Regions from separate parts of the Arthrobacter sp. 01T419 genome, predicted to be linked through region 2. Evidence: riboswitches for the same ligand, from Rfam matches in the RefSeq annotation. Region 2 holds a riboswitch; the other holds the start of a gene.
The links. Region 2 has a riboswitch for cyclic di-AMP ahead of AC1DLO_RS16340 (hypothetical protein). Riboswitches for the same ligand answer to the same signal wherever they lie in the genome.

Region 1 (3,993 bases), on a different contig from region 2:
CATCTTCGTCCGTAGTCAAGACCCCGCTCTCGCTGCGGAGCACGGCCTTGGCCCCCGGCGGTATCAGGCCGCCGGTGACGATGGGACTCGCCTGGTGTGGGGCCAGCCGGTGGCCCGGCTCGGCCAGGATCCAAGGGCCGCCGCCATTGACAGCCCAGCCATCCATCGCCGAAGACGCGTAGTGCGGCAGGTCCTGCAGGGCGTGGACATCTTCGGCCAGCGTCCTGCCGACCGCGTCTTTCAGGGCAACGGGTGCGGCGGGAATGGGCGTGGCACAGTCGAAGGCAAGCTGCCGGGCTTCCGCCCACAAGTGGTCAGCGTGCGGGACATGCTCAACGTTCGGGCCCGGTTCGGTCACGGAGGGAGGGTGCTGGTTCTCGGCGCCCAGTTCCTCTCCGCCCTGGTTCTCGGCGCCCTGTTTGGGGGCATCGGTCATCCGGCGTCGGTTCCCGGGTTCGTATAGTCCTTGGCGAGTGTGCGTGCCAGGCCCATCGCCGCATCCATCGACGCGGTTTCGCTCGCTTGGCCCGAACCCGCTGCAAGTCCGGCAGCGAAGCCGGCAATGAAGGTGGTCAAAGGAGCGGCCGGGCGAACGACTGAATGCGCCGCGACGCCGGCCAAGGACAGGATCTCATTGATGTCGATTTCGACGCCTTCAAGCTCAAATGCTTGCATCAGGCTCCTGCACCACTCCTCAAGCGTTTCTTCCTGGGTCTTCACGATCCGCCTCCACAGTCCGGTACAGCTTTTGTCACGGCAGGTCGCCGTCCACTCCAAGCGCCGCGGCATCGTCCCAGGTATCCACATCATCGGTGGAGCCAGCAGGAACAGGTACGGCCAGCAGATCAAGCCTAGCAAGCAGGCGGAACACCGCGGCGTTGGCCAGGCCACCCTGTTTTGCCGCGGCCAGCACTTCCCGTTGCAAAGCGGAGAGCCGGTAGATTCCGAGCAGCGGCTGTTTCCGCCCATCGGCGGACACGGCCATGGCTCCTTCCGCGTTCTGGCGACCGGCAAGTTCCCGGAGGAGAACCGGAACAGCCGCGCCGGCGAGGGGCATATCGCACGCCATGACGAGGATCCAGGGCGCGTGCTTCGTGGACGGGCTCTGGCGGTCTTGCGCCTCTAGCGCGGCGAGTCCGGCTTCGATCGCTGCTGCCGGTCCGGCGAACGGCGGGTCCTCGCGGGCGGTCAATGTGCCTTCCGGTAAACCGCCGGGATCCGGCCCGACGACGACGACACACCCGGCCCCGTACGCGGCCGCGAGGGCGCGATCAAGGAGCGTAGCGCCGTCGTACGTCAACTGGGCTTTTGGCACGCCACCGAGGCGGGAGGACTTGCCACCCGCCAAGATCACCGCATCAAAGTCCACCAGCCCAGATTACCCGGGAAGCAGTCTCAGTTCCGGTTCAGGCCGCCGATTCGGGCAAGAGGAAGGGATCCCATGCGGGCGCAGGTTTCTCAAGCTCCTTGATCTGCCAGATAGTCCCGGTGGGCGCCGCCGGAGTGAACCTCAGTTTCCAGCCCATCTCGGCCGGTGTGTGGTCACTCTTGGCGTTGTTGCAGCGTAGGCACGCCGCCACCAGGTTTTCCCAGGAATCCGCGCCGCCCCTGGATTTGGGGTGGACGTGGTCAATAGTGTGGGCTGCTTTCCCGCAGTAGGCGCAACGGTGACCGTCGCGGCGCAAGACGCCGCGACGTGTAACCGCCGTGATCGTGTTGTACCTCGGCCGGATGTAGCGATTGAGCAGAATCACGGAGGGACGTCCGAGAATCTCCTGTGGCCCGACGACAGGCTCGTCGCCTTCGGCCACTACGCTCGCTTTTCCGGTGAGCACAAGGACCAGCGCCCGGCGGAAGGTGACTACCGCCAGCGGTTCATATCCAGCATTCAGAACGAGTGTGCGCATGCACGTACCTCTTCACGGCCGCACCCGTCAGGGGCGCGAGGGCCGGCTGCCCTCTGCATGTACGGGCTGTGGATCGACACCACAAGAGTAAACACGGAGAGGCCAGATCAACGAATCCGTGGGTGGGTTCAGGCGCTGTGTCGGGCAAAGTTCATGTGCCGGACATGTGGCGGGAACCTCCAAACGCCCAAGGACAGCACGCCCGGACTCGCCCCGGCAGACCCCTGGGGACGTGATGTAGGGCGACGTGAGGTAGCACATGCTGGTTAAAACAGAACATCCCCGCGGGCTGACCAGCGGGGATGTTCCAGTAAGACTATTCAGACGAAGCTATTAGCCACCAACGCGGATGAAGACCGGGCCGGAGCCGATGTTGACGCTGTACAGGGCAGTGGTGCCACCGTTCCAGCCGCCGTGGACCGCCATGCCATTCCCGACGTAAACGGCGATGTGAGCCATGCCCATGCCACCGTTCTGGTAGTAAACCAAGTCACCCGGCTGCGCTTCAGCAGCGCTGACCGTGCGGCCAAGGGAGAGGTAGTCTGCCGGCCAGCCGTGGAAGTTGATGCCAACGGCAGCCAGGGAGTTCGAAGCCAGGGCGGTGCAGTCCTGGGCAACGCCGAGCTGTGCGTAAGCTGCGGCAGCAATTGCCGCGCCCTTGCCGCTGGCAACCTTCGTGGCGGGGGATACAGCTGCGGAAACAGAAAGCGTTGCGGTGCCCGCAGCGGTTCCGGCCTTGGGAGCGGCGACAGCTTCCTGGACGGCAACCGGAGCTTCGACAACCGGAGCAGCTTCAGTGGAAACCACCGGGCGCTCGTACTTGATGGCGACCGAGGAATCGGCCGCAATGCTGGCTTGGGCGATGGACTGGACTTCCAGGGTGGAGGTCGCAGTGGACTCGCGGGGAACGTTGGTTTCGGCAGCGTTGGCTGCGATACCGCTAGTGAGGACCAGTCCGGACGCAGCAGCGATAACTGCTGCCTGACGGCCCACGCCACCGGCATTGCTGCCGACGGTCTTAGCGATGACGGCAAGCGAGTTGGTCTTGGTGACCGCGGCGCGGTGGCGCGCAAGAGTAGAGCGTGAAGACACGTTAAAAGGCCTCTCCCTATGCCCGCGAGGTAAGCTGTCGGATTCGGATGGGAGTCATCCGGCCGCAATGCTTCCCGTGGGAAACAAGTGCGACTTAACCCCAAGGCCATCGGTGAAGATGACCAAAAGTGGGTCCCCCGCCTCTGCCAGACGATGTTTTGCGAACGGAACCTCGGGCAGTGGCAGAGCTAGGCAATCCACCCGAGTGCATCAACTCTCTAAAAGTTGATGCGAGTTAGACGGTACATGAGTTTTGGCTGAATGTCACATTCAGGTCACGGAGCGTGACAAGCATGCGAGAGACGGCCATCGGATTGGCTTACAGCCAGCCCAAGGGATCAACGACATCGCCGTTGACCATGACTTCAAAATGGAGGTGGCAGCCGGTCGAGGCGCCAGTTGTGCCGCTCAATGCGATGACGTCGCCACGGTTGACCGTTTGGCCCACCTGGACGTTGAACGAGGACAAGTGGTTATACGTGGTTTCCAGGCCGTTGCCGTGGTCCACCACAATGCGGTTTCCACCGCCATATGGGTGCCAGCCCGCGAAAGTAACCTTGCCGGCGGCAGCCGCATGCACCTGGGTGCCACATTGGGCCACGAAGTCCTGGCCGCGGTGGAACTCCCCCAGGCCTCCCGTAATGGGGTTCACGCGGTAACCGAACGGCGAGGCCGTAGTCAGAGTGTCCAACGGAGCCCCGAGGGTCCCTTTGGAGGACGACGTCTTGATGCTGCCGACGGACTGCGCGCTCAAGAGCTGCTTGAGCTTGCTATCAGGATCCGCCGTGGTGGATACCGCAGCGCGGCTGAAATCGATCGTGGCACTGGCCGCAGCCGGAATCTCGGGCTGCGTCCCCGTCAAAGCGGCCGAAGCCTGATTCGATTCCGCAGTGGCCGTCAATGCGCCCGTACCAGGCATCGCAACCGTCAGGATGAGGCCCGTGGCGGCGAGGGCGACACCAGCCTTCTGTCCCGCACCGCTCGCGGCGGCGAA
Region 2 (16,270 bases):
GTTGGCCCGAACGGTGCAGGGAAGACCAGCCTGCTGGAGTCGATTTCGGGCATCGTTTCCACGAGCAAGGGGGACATGTCCCTTGATGGTGTTCCGTTGGGCAAATTGTCCAGGATCAAGCGTTCGCGTTTGGGACTTGTCCATGTGGAGCAAGGCCGCACCGTCTTCCCCTCCCTGACCGTCCAAGAAAACCTGGAACTGACGGCCAAGTCTCCTGCCGGTGTTGATGAAGCCCTCGAGCTCTTCCCGGAGCTGCACAAGCGAAGGGGTTCGGCGAGTGGCTTGCTTTCCGGTGGTGAGCAGCAGATGGTAGTTCTCGCCCGGGCCTTCGCTGCCCGGCCAAAGTACCTTCTGATCGACGAAATGTCCTTGGGACTCGCACCAGTGGTATTCCTGCGGCTCTTGCCCATCATCCGGCACATCGCCGATTCGGGTGTCGGCATCCTGATGGTGGAACAATTCGCACAGCTGGCCCTGAAGATTGCGGACGAAGCCATCGTGGTGACCGGCGGACGGGTAACGTACGGCGGGCCGGCCGAACCGCTGATGGCCGACCCCGCCCTGCTGCACCGCGCTTACCTCGGAATAGCGGAAGTCTAGTTCCGCCCCCTGCCAGGGCCCGACGTCGGACCTCATCAAAGCGACTGCCTGCCGGGCGTGCAGGCCTCACCGAGCAAAGGACAACAATATGACACTGCAGATTTTCGTCAACGCGGTCATCCGGACGCAGGACCCGAATCGCCCGTGGGCACGCTCCATGGCCGTTTCCGATGGCCGGGTTGTGGCGTTGGACGAGGACGCCGAGGCACTTGTGGGTACCGGCACGGAAGCTGTGGACTTGGACGGTGCCTTCCTCATGCCGGGCCTGATCGACGTCCACAATCACCATTCCCTGGCGGGCGCCGCTGATCTGTTCGAGTGCAACTTCCTTCCAACCGATGACGTGGACACCATTCTGGAGACGGTTGCCCGCTGGAGCGCGAGCCTCGAGCCCGGCGCCTGGGTCATTGGAGGCAGTTGGGGCAGCGGCCTGTTCGAGGAACTCTCCCGCTTGGACACGCTCGCCCGGCTCGACGAAGCCAGCGGAGGGCGGCCCGTGCTCCTCAAGGACGACAGCAAACACAACCGCTGGGTCAATTCCGCCGCCATGGCATTGGCCGGGATCGATGCGGGCACTAGCGATCCCGAAGGCGGCGAAATCCTCCGCGACCCCGCTACCGGGCTCCCCACCGGTGTGCTGATCGAGGCAGGCGGCGTGCTGGTTGAACGGGTCGTGGCAGCATCGCAGGGATACAGCCTGGAACAGATGGCACGTGCGTGCGCCCGGGGCATCGAGATCCTCCACTCCTACGGCGTCACAACCTTCCAGGACGCAGCAACCTCGCTTCAAATAATGGAAGCGCTGCGGCACCTTGACCAATCCGATGCCCTGGCGGCCTGGGTGGTCAGTTCCATGCAGGTCAACGACTTCATCTTCGGTACAACCCCGTTGGGCGAGGAACTGGTGTCCAGGGGTGAGGAATTCCGGACCGCCCACCATCGTCCCGACTTCATCAAGATCTTCCTCGACGGTGTGCCGCCGTCCCGCACTGCAGCTTTCCTGGAGCCCTACTTGCCGGACGAGCACCACGCCCATGATTTCGCCGGCCACACCACCATGCCTGCGGAAGATCTGGTGGGATGGCTCCGGCGGACCGCGAAGACGGGGATCTCGGCCAAGATCCACTGCACGGGCGACGCTTCGGTCCGCATGGTGCTCGACGCCGTCCAAACCATCCGGGACGAGGGGTTCCACGAGGCGAAATACCAGATAGCCCACGGCCAGTTCGTCCACGAAGACGATCTCCCCCGCTTCGCAGCACTGGACGTCAGCGCGGACATTTCGCCGTCGCTCTGGTTCCCTGGCGTCATTTATGAGGCCATCAAAACGGTGCTCCCACTGGAACGGGCCACGAAGATGCAGCCCAACCGGGACCTCCTGGACAGCGGCGCGACCATCGGTGGCGGCTCGGACTGGCCTGTCAGTGTCTCCCCCAATGTCTGGGAGGCCATCCAAGGGCTCATCACCCGTGCCGACCCCACGGGACAATTTCCTGGAACCCTCTGGCCCGAACAAGCCATCACCCTCGAAGAAGCGCTGGCCTGCTACACGACGGCGCCCGCGAGAATGCTCGGACTGTCGGATCAGCTTGGCTCCTTGGAACCGGGCAAGGCCGCAGACTTCATCCTGCTCGACCAGAACCCCTTCGAGGTGGAGCATTCGGCCCTCGGCAAGATCCAGACCCTTCAAACGTGGTTCGCCGGCAAGCGGGTCTTCCAACGCGCCTGACCCAGCGCCCACCCGGCAACGCTCGCTCACCTATAAGCCCGAAAGACCCCAAAGGTGAGCGAGCGTTCGGGAAAAATGCCCTAGATCTGCAGGAGGGTCGCCCGGGAGCAGGAGCCGGGGCGCCGGAGAGCCCTTCAGCCGCGGGTCAGGCCTCGGCTTTGCGGTCTTCGATCAGTTTTTGCACCTGCGGGAACAACGGGTGCGACGGCGGCAGCTCGGTAATGCGCTCGACCGCCTCGGCGGCGTCCATTTCGGCGAGCATGCGGGCGAGTTCCACGGCTTCGTCGTCTGCTCCGTCGTCGAAACGCAGGGCGGCTGACATGGCGTCGAGCAAGGCAACGGGAGTGACTCCGCGCTCGGCTAGTTCCGCGGCCGGGCCGATGAACCGTTCGTGCCTGCCCAATTTGCGCAGCGGAGCACGGCCTACCCGGTTCACGGTGTCCGGCAGGTACGGGTTGGTGAAGCGGGAGAGGATCTTCTGCACGTAGGCTTCCTGCTCAGCCTCGACAAAGTCATGCTTGGCCACGAGAAGCTGCTTGGTCTCCTCCAACACAGCTCGCACCCGGGCAGCAATGGAGGCATCGGCCATGGCATCGGAGATCTTCTCCAGTCCGGCGCCATAGCCGAAGTACGCTGCCGAGGCGTGTCCCGTGTTGACCGTGAATAGCTTGCGCTCGATGTACGGGCCCAACTCGTCGACGAAGGTGGCTCCCGGGATCACCGGGGCCGCCCCAGCGAACGGGGTGCGGTCGATCACCCACTCGTAGAAGGTTTCCACTGTGACATCCAAACCTTGGCCGGGCGCCTGGTTGGGGACGATCCTGTCCACGGCCGTGTTGGCAAACACCGCCGTGGAGGAAAGATCACCCGCGGCACCGTCCCAAGCGGCCTGCACTTCGGAATGCAGCAAGTCCGTGGCGTTGATGGCGTTCTCGCAGGCCATGACCTGCAGTGGAGCCAACGACGGCGATCGGCCGGCCAAGCCGCGCGCGATCACCGGCGCCACGAACTTGAGGATGTGCGGCCCCACCGCTGTGGTGACGAGGTCCGCCGTCGCGATTTCCGCGACGACGGCAGCCTCTTCGGAGCCCGAATTCAGGGCCCGGAAACCGGACACGGTCTTGACCGCCGCATTTTCGCCGACCTCGTGGACCTCATAGGAGGACGCGGAGGCGAGCTGGCTGATCAGGGCGTCCGCGACATCGGCGAAGACCACCTCATATCCAGCCTCGTGCAGCAGCAAGCCGACGAATCCCCGTCCGATGTTCCCTGCCCCAAAATGGACTGCCTTCACTATGCGTTGACCTTTCCGAACAGATCCAGCACTTCGTCCACCGACGTGGCTTGCTCAAGCTGGGCCACTTGCGCCTTGTCCGTGAAGATCTTGGCGATGGAGGACAGGATGTGGAGGTGTTCGTTGTTGATGCCGGCGACGCCGACGACGAACTTGACCTGCTTGCCACCCCAGTCGATGCCCTCGGGGTAGCGGACAATCGACACACCGGAGTGCAGGATGTGGTCCTTGGCAGCGTTGGTGCCGTGAGGGATTGCCAGGAAGCTGCCCATGTAAGTGGACACGGATTCCTCGCGCTCATGCATTGCGTGAATGTAGCCCATGTCCACGGAGCCGCGATCCAGCAGGAGCTTGCCCGCCTCGTCAATGGCCGAGTCGCGGTCCGTCGCGGTGCCGTTGAGGATCACGCTTTCGGCGAGCAGGACATCCTTGCCCCCGACGGCGGTGGCCGCTTGAGCGGCAGGCTCGGCAACCGCCGTCGAGCCCTCAGCGCCGGGCTCAGCGTTGCTGCTTTTCACAAGTTCCACGATCTCGTCATACCGCGGACTGTTCATGAAGTTGTCCACGGAGACGTGTACAGCCCCGGTCGTGAGCGGCTGGGCGCGTTCGGCGAGGTCCTGGTGGGTGATGACGACGTCGTAGGTGTCGGTGAGGTTGGCAATGGCAGCGTTGGTGACTTTGACCCCCGGGAAGCCCGCGGCCTTGATCTTGTTCCGCAACACCGAGGCGCCCATGGCGCTGGAGCCCATGCCGGCGTCGCAGGCGAACACGATGTTCTGGATGGGACGGGTCAGGAGCGCGGTACCGCCACCAGCACCGAGGAGCGCGGAGGAAACGGAACTCTTCTTGCCCTTGAGTTCTTCCATCTTGGACGTGGCTGCGCCAAGATCAACCTCGTCGCTGTGATGCGTGGTGCGGAGAATCAACGCGGAGACGAGGAACGACACCGTCGCTGCCAAGATGACCGACAAGATGACGCCCACGTAGCTGTCACGGGAGGTCTGGGCAATGACTGCGAAGATGGATCCCGGAGCCGCCGGAGCGACGAGGCCTGAGTTGGTGATTGCGAGCGTCGCAATGCCTGTCATGCCCCCGGCGATGGCTCCGAGGATGAGCAGCGGGCGCATCAGGACATACGGGAAGTAGATCTCGTGGATCCCGCCGAGGAACTGGATGATGAAAGCGCCCGGCGCCGAGGCCTTCGCTGCCCCGCGTCCAAAGAACATGTAGGCGAGAAGAATTCCGGCTCCCGGACCGGGGTTGGCTTCAAGCAGGAACAGGATCGACTTGCCCTGGTCCAGTGACTGCTGGATGCCCAGCGGGGTTAGCACGCCGTGGTTGATTGCGTTGTTGAGGAAAAGAACCTTGGCGGGTTCGATGAAGATGCTGGTGAGCGGAAGGAGTCCGTTGTGCACCAGGAACTGGACGAAATTGCCCGCGGCCGTGCTGAAGGCCTGGACCAGCGGAGAAATACCGAAGAACCCGAGCATGGCGAGCAAGGCGCCCCAAATACCCGCGGAGAAGTTGTTCACCAACATCTCGAAGCCCGGACGGATCTTGCCGTCCCAGATGGCGTCGATCTTCTTCATCGTCCAGCCACCGAGCGGGCCCATGATCATGGCACCGATAAACATCGGAATACCGGCACCAACAATCACGCCCATGGTGCCGATGGCACCCACGACTCCGCCCCGGACGTCGTACACCATTTTGCCGCCGGTGTAGGCAATCAGGAGCGGCAGGAGGTAGGTAATCATGGGCCCGACGAGGCCAACGTTTGGCGTGCCGGCGGCGTTGTTGCCGAAGCCACCGAGTTCGGGGACGGGTAGCCAGCCGGTCTTGATGAACAATGCCGTAATGATGCCCCAGGCGATAAAGGCGCCGATATTGGGCATGATCATGCCGGAAAGGAATGTTCCGAACTTTTGGACACCAACGCGCAGGCTGGTGCGCGGCTTCGCAACGGTCTCTGTTGCCATGTGAATTCCTAACGTGAGTCCCGCATCAGTGCGGGATCAGTCGATATCTATCGAAGGAGGACAGCTTTAGGAGCTGCTTGAGATTCGGTGAAGCCATTCAAGGAAAAGCTTCAGCTCCGAACTGGATAGCTGGTCTGAATGCGAGGCTTGGAGTGCCGCATTCAGCGCGATTGCCGCAACAACAACGGACGACTTGCCGGAGTCGTCTGCTGCGGCGCCACGGGCAGTTTCCGTGGACACGGCGAAAATCATGGAATCCCGGGTCATGGTGGAGAGCTCGAGGTTCCGGTCTTCCAATGGCTCTGCAATGAGCATGAGCGTGACACCAACGTTGGCTGCCAGGATGCTCCTCGCTGCCTCGCGCGGGGGTACGTTGATCTGGCCGGCAATGGCCGCCTTGCTCAGCATTTCCTCCAGAAGCGACTCGGCATCAGCCACGATGGCCGGCCTGCTTTCCGGACGGATGTTGCCGAACATCACCAGGTAAAGGTGCGGTTGGGTAAGCCCGAACTGGACGTGGTTGTCCCACATCCGCCGGACGTCCTCCAGGGGTTCCCCAGAGGGTGCGAAGTCCCGCTCTCCCGCCACGTACTCCTCGAAGCCGGCTGCAACGACGGCGTCGAACAACCCCTCCTTGTCGCCGAAGTGGTGGTACAGCGTGGGCGCCGTGACGCCTGCGAGTTTGGTGATTTGGCGCGTTGAGACCGGTGACCCGTCCGAATTCGCCAGCAACTCGGCAGCTGCACGGAGCAGCCGAGTTTTGGGCGGAAGCTGGTCATCGAAACTCATAGCCGCTACCCTAGCACCTATAGCAACGCTATATGAAGTGAGTCACAGGAGATTTTTTCGGACCCCGAGGCGCCGCAGCCGGTGGGTCCGATCCGAGAGCAGGAACAGAGGATTTCAGTGCAGAATTTCCAAGGAGTAGGCGTCAGCCCGGGCCGCGTCATTGGCACTATCCGTCAGATGCCCAAACCAGTCAGCGAACCGCCGTCGGGCGAGCAGCTAGCCGTTTCCACCACGGCGGAAGAAGCGATCGCCGGCCTCAAGACCGCGGCCCAATCGGTCCACGACGAGCTCAAAGCACGCGCTGACAAGGCCAGCGGAGACGGTAAGGCCGTGCTCGAAGCCACAGCACTGATGGCCAAGGACACCATGCTCCTGAAGTCGGCCACCAAGCTCATCAACAACAACGGCAGCTCCGCCGAACGCGCCATCTGGGAAGCCGGCGCCTCGGTATCGGAAATGCTCCACAACTTGGGCGGGTACATGGCCGAACGCGCCACCGACGTCCTGGATGTCCGCGCCCGGATCGTCGCCGAACTCCGCGGCGTCCCCGCCCCCGGGATCCCGGCGTCGGATACTCCCTTCATCCTGGTGGCCGAAGACCTCGCCCCCGCCGACACCGCAACGCTGGACCCCGCCATCGTGACCGCGCTGGTCACCTCGGGCGGCGGACCGCAGTCCCACACCGCGATCATCGCCCGCTCGCTCGGCCTGCCCGCCGTCGTCGCGGCCCGCGGAGTGGACGAAATCCCGGACGGCGCCGAAGTCTTCGTGGACGGCGCGGCCGGTTCCCTTTCCCTCGAACCCTCCGAAGAGCAGCGCGCCGCCGCCCTCGCGTGGGTCGAAAATGCCGCCACACTGGCTGTCTTCGACGGAAACGGTACGACGGCGGACGGCCACCTGGTGCCTCTTCTCGCCAATGTGGGCGGCGCCAAGGACGCTGCCGCGGCTGCCGCTCTGGGCGCGCAGGGCGTGGGCCTTTTCCGCACCGAATTCTGCTTCTTGGAACGCGACACCGAACCGACCGTGGTGGAACAAGCTGCCGCGTACAGGGGCGTGTTCGACGCTTTCCCAGGCAAGAAAGTGGTGCTCAGGACCCTCGACGCCGGCGCGGACAAGCCCCTGCCCTTCCTCACGGACGCAACCGAGCCCAATCCGGCCCTCGGCGTGCGCGGCTACCGCACCGATTTCACCACGCCCGGGGTTTTGGAACGCCAGCTCGAGGCCATCGCCATCGCGGCCGGCGAATCAGAAGCCGACGTGTGGGTCATGGCGCCCATGATCTCGACTGCGGCCGAGGCTGCCCATTTCGCGTCGATGTGCGATGCCGCGGGGATCAAGACTCCTGGAGTGATGGTCGAGGTACCGTCCGCGGCACTGACCTCGGCGTCGGTCCTGCGACACGTGGGCTTCGCGTCCCTCGGCACCAACGACCTCACGCAATACGCCATGGCCGCCGACCGGCAACTTGGCCCCCTCGCCGAGCTCAACACCCCCTGGCAGCCTGCCGTTCTGCGCCTCGTGCAGCTGACCGTCGCTGGCTCTGCGGAGGAAGGCAACAACAAACCCGTTGGCGTGTGCGGTGAGGCAGCCGCGGACCCGGCCCTCGCCGTCGTACTCGTTGGCCTGGGCGTGTCCACGCTGTCCATGACGGCACGGTCACTGGCCGCCGTTGGAACCGTGCTCAAAACGGTCACGTTGGAACAGGCTCAGGAGCTGGCCCGCTTGGCGCTCAGCGCTCCCGATGCCCTGGACGCCAAGGCCTGGGTCCGTGCCAAACTGCCGATCCTCGAGGAACTCGGGCTCTAAGCCCGGCCGCACCAACCCCAACCTGAACACAAGGAGTACCCATGCCCGAACGCACCGCCACCATCGCCAGCCGCTCCGGACTGCACGCCCGCCCGGCGGCTCTCTTCGCCGAAGCCGCGGGAGAATCTCCGGTTGAAGTGACCATCGCCATGCGCGGCGAGCCTGCCGAGGACGCGCTCGACGCCGCCAGCATCCTTTCGCTCATGACGCTCGGCGCCGCAAAGGGCGACGTCGTCGTGCTTCGGGCAGAGGGCGACGGCGCCGACGCCGCACTGGATTCCCTGGTGACCCTGCTGGAAACAGACCTCGACGCGGAGTAGGCACCACCGGACCCTCGCTCACATATAGCCGCTTCCAACCCAACCCTCCTGCAGAAATACGCACCGCTCGCCGGAAGGGACCCGAAATGCGCAAGCCGAATGCCGCCGTCGCGTTCTACGTGCTCAGTATTGTGCTGCTCCCGGTCTCACTACTCGGCTATTTGATCTGCGTGGGGAGGATTCGCGGTCGCCGTGGTGGAGTGACGGGCGAAATGGCCGGCGCTTGCAGTTCAGATCTGCAGGAGCGTTCCGCCGATTGGGCTCACATCAGAGCGAGCGTCCGGGATTTCGGCCGCATAGGTGAGCGAGCGTCTCAGGGCGGAGGCGGGCGTCTCAGGGGGCGCGGCAGGGGCGGGCGGGACGGCGCGCCCTCACGCGAAGGCGGACATGCCCGTAATGGAGCGTCCAATAATCAACGCCTGGACAGTTTCCGTGCCCTCATACGTGTGGATGCCTTCGATATCGGCGAAGTGCCGTGCCACGCGGTTGGCCAACAAGATTCCGTTGCCACCCAGCAGGTCGCGCGCGTTCGAAGCGATGCTGCGGGCGGTACGGGTGCAGGTGAACTTCGCGAGCGCCGCCTGCGCGGGGGTCAGCACGCCTTCTTCGTCCAGCTTGGTCATCTGCATGACCATGAGCTGCATGGTGGCGAGCTCCGAGTGCATGCGCGCAAGACGCTCCTGCACAATCTGGGAAGCGGCTAGCGGGCGACCGAACTGCCGGCGCTGGGCTGCGTACTGTACAGCGGTTTCATAGCAGGCCGTTGCATGCCCGACGGCGGACCACGCCACTCCCAGCCGGGTCGCCAAAAGGACGCGCGCTGTGTCCTTGAAACTCCGGGCCCCCGGGAGCACGTTTTCCACCGGCACGAAGACGTTCTCCAAGCGGATGTGTGCCTGCCAGATCGCACGGAGCGACAGCTTGCCCTCGATAGTTGTGGCGAAGTAGCCAGGAGAATCTTGCGGGACAAGGTACCCATGCACCTGCCCGTCGTCACCTCGGGCCCAGACCACAGTCAGGCCGCCGATCGAGCCGTTGCCGATCCACTTCTTTTCGCCATTGAGGACATATCCGCCCTCGACGGCCGTCGCGGTCGTCTCGAGTCCCACCGAATCGGAGCCATGGGCCGGCTCGGTCAAGGCGAAGGCGCCGTATTCCTCGGCCCGGGAAAGCGCCGGAAGCCAGCGGGCCTGCTGCTCCGGGGAACCGCATTCGGCAACGGACCGCAGCGCCAAACCACCCTGGACCGCAACCACCGTGCCGATGGAGCCGTCCCCGCGGCTCAGTTCCATGGTGACCAGCCCGGCGGCGGTTTTACTCATGGCCGGGAACCCGTCGATGTTGATTCCGTCGCGCAGCAGGTCAAGTTCACCCAAGCGCTTCACCAGGTGCAGCGGATACTCCGCGCGCTCCCAGTATCCCGCGATGATCGGGAGCACTTCGTCCTGGACGAAGGTCCGCGCTCGGTCCCAGTAGGCGCGGTCTTCGCCGCTGATGTCCTTCAAAACGGAGGCCGGGTCCGGGTCCAGCGATTCGTTCAGGACGTACTCGGGTTCCATGGTGCCATCTGGGAAAACGGTGCCGTCCGGAAAACGGCATTCAGCTCTGCGGACGTGTCGTCGGACGTCGTCGTCATGGGTGAATCCTCGCTCTGGGTTGCATTCTGCGACTCCCAGCATGCGCTGACACTGAGTTTCATGTCAAGGAACTCAGTACCATCGAGAGTTTTTGCTGGATCATCCCGACCCATCCACGGGCAGGCCGCGAAAACACGCGGCTGTTTTGATGGGGAACCCGAATGATCCAGCAGAATCTACGCCCGGTCCGAGGAAACCCGAGCTAGGCCAGGGCGTCGCGAACCGCTTGAAGGATCTGCTCTGTACCGGCCGCAGGATCCAGGACGGCAACCACGACGGCGGGACGGTCACTCTCCAGATGAGCCTGCCCGCCCGCCTCGTCGGCCGGAACCCGGGCCGGTCCCCCGGCGAAAGTGTCAGCCAGAACACCCAGCTCCCGCGCGAGTCGGCCGGCCAGCTCTTGGGCCTCAGTTTCCGGCGCCTCATCCTCTGCCTGCTCGCCACCGGCGGCCGCCCGCAGCCATTGGCGCAGGGCGCTATTGTGCACCGCGATGACGGACGCAGCAAACGCCACGGCAGTGAGTTCCCGGTTCTCGCCTTCGGGCAAGGCCGCTTGCAGATAACTTCGAAAAGCCCGCTGATAGCGATGCGTCATGACCAATTCACGATCACGAAGGGCGGGCACCTGGCGCAGGAGCTCGTAGCGGGCCAGCGAGGTTTCCCGGTGGCCTACATGGTGGTCAAAGACCAAGAGCGCCGCTTCCACGACAGAACGCAACGGAGCCGCCGTCGTGCGCAAAAGCAACTCTTGGACGCGCGCCAGAATCCGGTCGTGATCAGCGAAAACGACGTCCTCTTTGGAACCGAACTTGCGGAAGAACGTGCTGCGGCTGACGCCCGCGGCGTCGGCGAGATCGTCCACGGAGGTTGCGTCGTAGCCTTGCCGCACCAGCAGTTCGATTGCGGCCGCCACAGCGGGGCTCGGATCCGGATTGGCGGGGTAGTTGACCATAGGCGTGAATCTAACACGGCGGCGTAACCGCGCAGCCTCGAGCGCAGCTAGGCTTCTGCCATGGCATTGATAGCTCCCCGCATGACGCCTGGCCTGCCCGCAGACGACGCCCGGAACCTTGCAGCCTCACTCCAGGACAGCAACGACATTACCGTTTTCGTCGACGGCACGGTCCACCGGCTGCCGGATCAGGCGAGGGACGCCGTCGTCGATCTCCTCGGCCGGCTAAGCCGCGGCGAAGCGGTGACCGTCAGCAGCGTGGAGGAAATGCTCACGACGTCGCGGGCTGCCGAACTCGCGGGGATCTCGCACACCTACCTTCGCAACATGACCGATCGTGGCGAAATACCTGTCGAATACCGTGGCACGCACCGCCGGATCCGGCTCGCAGACATCATGGCGTGGCTGGAGACGCAGAAGCGCAAGCAAGCGGCAACGGCCGCCGGAGATGACGCCGTCAGCTAAAGGTGCGGATCGGGAAGCAACGCCGCGTCAGCTTTCGACTTCGCCGCCGGTGATGGTTCCGCGCCAGGCTCCTGTTTCGACTTCCCTGCCTTCAATGAATACCGGTCCGGCCCTGAACGGTTCGGGGGCCATGGGGCCTCAACTGCACGCCAGAACGAACTATGGGCAGGAACATAGTTCGTTCTGGCGTGCAGTACCGACCGGGTGCCCTGACACACGCCGGGCCCGCTCCAGGCTCCCTCGTTATCTAAATGTGACTTTGCTGGCCGGCTGATGTACCGTCGAGGGGCGACCCATTCCCCAACTGGGCCGCTTCCGGGTTGACGCCGAGCTCTGCCGCAACCCGGATTCCGCTAGACCCGCGGCAGAGACGGGGGACCCAGAGTCTCCGGGCCTATTTCTCCACAGGCCCTCGGGGTGAAGCCGCCACGTGCGGCCGGACGGCCTCGTCCGAACCCGACAGCTAACCTCGAAGGCGTTGAGAGGCAATCACCATGTCCCCAACCATGGATCAGCCTCGCCGTGCCCAAGTGGCGGGCGAGCGCACCAAACCAACCGGACGCCGTCGGGCCCAAGACAGCGCAACGTTCATCCCTGCGCAGGCTCCAGAACCTTTGAGTTCGACGGCGGCACCCACCACCGCGAAAACCCCGACGACGGCGGCACCCACCACGCGAGCGGCCGCCCGCGCGGCCGAGCGGGAGCGGGCCGCACAAGCCAGCTCCGCCCCGGAACCCGCCACCGCAGCCATCCCGACGGTGGCAACAACGCCGGCGGAACCAGCCCCCGCCGAACCCGCAGCCCCCGAGGCTGCACCGAACCAGAAGACCCAGGCCGCCGAAACTCGGAAGGCAGCCACGACCGCCCAGCGCGCGGTTCCTCGTGCCGGCTTCGGTCAGATGTCCTTCGCCGGTTCGTCGTTCAGCCGGGAACCTCATGCCGTCCTGAAGAAGGCTGCGACCATCCGGACGATGAGCAACCGGATGGCCGTGGTGGCCGGAGCCCTCGGCATCTTGTTGACGGCGGGTTCCCTGGGCCAGGCCCTTGAGTTGCCCTTCTTCGGCCAGGAATCCCAAGCCCAGGACGCAGACAGCCAAAGCTCCGTCCAGCCTCAGGACCCTTCCACCGCGGGCAGCGTCTCCCCCGACGCAACAGCTTCACCGTCGGCAACCGCCACGGCTGCCAAGGCCGGTCAAACCGCGACCGACCCGGCGCAAGGGCCGCAAGCGCCCGCCGCCGTCGCGCCGTCGAGTGCTGGAGCACCATCGGTCTCCGTTCAGGTCCCCTCCGTCATCCCATCAGCGCTGCCCCCAAGCCTTGCTCCTGTGCCGGCCGTTCCGACGCAGGGCCCGGCGCAGCCTGCTCCGGTTCCCAGCCCGGCTCCCCCGGTCACGGTCACTCCAACACCGACGCCGACGCCTACTGACCCGTCCTCGCCGACGCCCACTCCCACCGATCCGCCCTCCCACACGCCACCTGGGCAATCGAAGCCGAAACCGCCGGTAAAGCCCAGCAGCGCACCGACGGCTTCGTCGCAGCCAGCTCAGCCGGGCTTCGACTTGGGAGCGATTTTGGACGCTGCAAGCGGGATCCTGCAGTGAGGATGGGACAGCATCGAACATCATCCGTCGAGTGGCACGGGCGGTGCTGCCAGAGCACCCGGACGCAGATGAATGAGCGCCGCCCCGACCGCTGGCGCTGCAGCCTTCAGCTAAGGCCGTTCAAGCGGTAAACGAGTGCGGCCTCCAGTAACAGCGCAGCCTCAAATCCGAGGACGGCCCGCCCAGCGGCGCGCCTTGAGCGTTGCGTGGAGTTCGAGCCGGATAGCACCATTCAACGGATCCGCACCGATGAGTTGCCGGACCCTGGCCAGGCGGTTGTAGATGCTGCTGCGGTGCAAATGCAGCTTCGCGGCCACGTCCTGGACTGAGCCGTCGCTGTCGTAGAGCAGTTCGAGGACGGGCAGGAGCTCGCCGTTGCGGTCGGCGTCCTCGATCGCCTGGAAATAGGACGAGCCCGAATCGTCCCAACCGCCGGGTGCCTGCAGCCGTTCGAACAACTGGTAGATCCCTGCCGAACGGCTGTCCACGAGCTCACCGAGCGGAGGATCGACGGCGGCAGCCTGGGCCGCGAGCTTCGACTGCCGGTACGCCCGCCCCAGTTGGCGGATGACCGAAAACGGCTCACTGATGCCCAGGATGACCCGGTCCACCTTCCGGCCGGCCCGCTTGGCGAGCTCCAGCTGATAGTGGACCAAGACCTGGGCATGTTCTGCCCGTCCGCCGGTTTCGCGGAACAGCAGGACCGAATGCGTCTCGGTGCCAGCGCTGAAAAGGACCGAATCGACGCCGATAGTGGCCTGCAGCGCGGCGGAACGGTGCGTCAGCGTGGCTGCGATGGGATCGGAGACGCCGCCGCTGTCCTCGGCGTCGAGCACGGTCACCAGCTGCCACGGGCCCCGGCCCTGGACCTCCTTCCATCCGGCCACGGCCGCCACCGCGTTGGATTCGCCCTGGCATGCAGCCAGGAATTCCTGCTCGCGGCGGCGCCGGAACTCCGATTCGGCCGTATTGGAATCGAGCAGCAACCCCGCGAGGAGGTCCAGCTCGTCCCGCACTCCTGGCAACTGGGCGAGGATCGCCGTCGCGGTCTGTTCGTCAAGGTCCTGCTGGACCCAGAGGTACCCCACGCGGAACCCGCGCACCAGCAGCGGGACGCAGACGCGCCCCACCATACCGAGTTCCTCATTGGCGGGCACGACGACGGGACGCACCGCGGTGGCGATGCCGTGCGAGAGCTGCCAGGCACTGACGTCCACCGGGACTTTCTTGCTGAGGAGGAAATTCACGCGGACGCGGTCGGCGTGGGACTGGTTGGAGCTGTAGGCGAGCAGGACACCGTCGAGATCTTCCAGGGAGAGTCCGCGGCCCAATTTGAGTGCGACGTCCTCGACGATCTTCTCCACGTCCTGTTGCATGGAGCAAGACTACTTTGCCCGCTGCCCACGAGTGGCTGGACTTGTTTATCTAGCGTGGCATCTATCCGACGCGGACCGGCACGGGAGCCTCGTCGGCCTTTTCGGGGAGGGCGCCTTCTCCCAGGAAGGCACGAAGCATGGCGTCCCGATCGAACTCGCCTTCCCATTTCGCCACAACAAAGGTGGCCACGCAGTTACCGAGCAGGTTCACCACCACCCGCATGGAGTCCATCAGCCGGTCCGCGCCAAGGAGAAGCGCGACGCCCGCAACCGGGAAGATCCCCAATGCACCGGCAGTGGCCGACAAAGCGAGGAAGGCTGACCCGGGAACCCCTGCCATGCCCTTGGATGTGAGCATGAGGATCCCCAGCGCCACGAGCTGCTGTCCGAGATCGAGATGGTGCCCGAAAGCCTGGGCGAGAAAAAGCAGGGAGATCGACAGATAGATTGCGGCACCGTCGAGGTTGAAGGAGTAGCCGGTCGGAATAACCAGGCCGGTGGTGCTGCGTGAGCAACCTGCGTTGGAGAGCTTGGCCATGATGCGCGGCATGACGGATTCTGTGGACGCCGTACCAAGGGCCAGCAGGAACTCTTCACGGGTGTACTTCAAAAACTGCCAGAGCGGCACCCGGGCGATGCCCCACGCCACGAGGAAGAGCAAAGCGATGAAGACGACGGCGGCGCCGTAACACGCCGCGATGAGTACTGCGTATGTGCCCAAAGAATCCAGTCCGTACTGGCCAATGATGAACGCCATGGCCCCGAACGCGCCGATGGGTGCCACCCGCATGACCCAGGCCATAATCTTGAAGAACACGTCCAGGACGGTCTCCATAAACGTGAGCACAGGCCCGCACCGTTCCTTGCCGATCACAACAACGGCCGAACCGAAGAAGACGGAGAAGCACAAGACCTGCAGCAGGTTGTTGTTCGCGAAGGCGCCCACGACGCTGGTGGGGATGACGCCGAGCAGGAACTGGCCCACGTCCTTGGGCGGCGCGGTGCCGGTCTTGGCGTTCAGGGCGTCCTGGCTCAGCGAATTCGGATCGATGTTGAGCCCTGCCCCAGGCTGGACGAGATTGCCCACCATCAGGCCGAATGCCAGGGCGAACAGTGTGGCCCCCGTGAAGTAGATGAGTGCCTTGACTCCGACACGGCCCACGGCTTTGACATCCCCCACCGCTGCGATTCCGGTGACGATGACCAGGAAGATCAGTGGCGCGATGATCATCTTGATGAGCTGGATGAAGCCGTCGCCAAGAGGACGCAGTCCGGAACCGATACTGGGCCAGAAGTGGCCGATCAGCACACCTGCAATCACGGCGGCGAAGATCTGGACGAACAGGGATTTGTACAGGGGCTTCCTGGGCGCAGGAACAACAGTCGAAGAGGTCTGTGTCTTCACGGTGCTGGCCAATCGTTGGACGGAGGTGCGTGGTTGCTCGTCCACGATAGGAAAACGACGTTTCAACGAGGTGACACAAATGTCACTAGAAGAATCATTCATGAAACATGCGTTTCAACTGGCGGGCAAGCACTCATGCCGGATCCCGGATCGCCCGGCGAACATCAGGCGACACCTGACGCTCTCAGAGTCGACAAATGTCGAGTTGTGGGGGGTAAAAACCCCGGAAATACAAGGAAGTTCACGACGGCGGCCATCGCCTTTCGTGTCGCCTGGCTCACAGCGGATTTATTCTGGAATCACAGTCCCCCGCAGAG

Region 1: it holds a riboswitch for cyclic di-AMP, as region 2 does, so the genes downstream of both, AC1DLO_RS12015 (NlpC/P60 family protein) here and AC1DLO_RS16340 (hypothetical protein) in region 2, are expected to answer to the same signal.

What each region holds. Positions count from the first base shown of each region.
Region 1 is NZ_JBFTQF010000006.1:147,001-150,993, reverse strand. It holds gene AC1DLO_RS12035 (molybdopterin molybdotransferase MoeA) at 1-436, opposite strand, end outside; gene AC1DLO_RS12030 (DUF6457 domain-containing protein) at 433-720, opposite strand; gene mobA (molybdenum cofactor guanylyltransferase) at 752-1,369, opposite strand; gene AC1DLO_RS12020 (HNH endonuclease) at 1,407-1,907, opposite strand; gene AC1DLO_RS12015 (NlpC/P60 family protein) at 2,241-2,999, opposite strand; cyclic di-AMP (ydaO/yuaA leader) riboswitch at 3,005-3,172, opposite strand; gene AC1DLO_RS12010 (M23 family metallopeptidase) at 3,319-3,993, opposite strand, start outside.
Region 2 is NZ_JBFTQF010000012.1:2,163-18,432, reverse strand. It holds gene AC1DLO_RS16390 (ABC transporter ATP-binding protein) at 1-600, shown strand, start outside; gene AC1DLO_RS16385 (amidohydrolase) at 689-2,329, shown strand; gene AC1DLO_RS16380 (mannitol-1-phosphate 5-dehydrogenase) at 2,475-3,623, opposite strand; gene AC1DLO_RS16375 (PTS mannitol transporter subunit IICBA) at 3,623-5,602, opposite strand; gene AC1DLO_RS16370 (TetR/AcrR family transcriptional regulator) at 5,669-6,391, opposite strand; gene ptsP (phosphoenolpyruvate--protein phosphotransferase) at 6,509-8,197, shown strand; gene AC1DLO_RS16360 (HPr family phosphocarrier protein) at 8,239-8,517, shown strand; gene AC1DLO_RS16355 (acyl-CoA dehydrogenase family protein) at 8,889-10,076, opposite strand; gene AC1DLO_RS16350 (TetR/AcrR family transcriptional regulator) at 10,357-11,106, opposite strand; gene AC1DLO_RS16345 (helix-turn-helix domain-containing protein) at 11,167-11,571, shown strand; cyclic di-AMP (ydaO/yuaA leader) riboswitch at 11,913-12,063, shown strand; gene AC1DLO_RS16340 (hypothetical protein) at 12,066-13,172, shown strand; gene AC1DLO_RS16335 (PucR family transcriptional regulator) at 13,334-14,548, opposite strand; gene AC1DLO_RS16330 (cation:dicarboxylate symporter family transporter) at 14,610-15,953, opposite strand.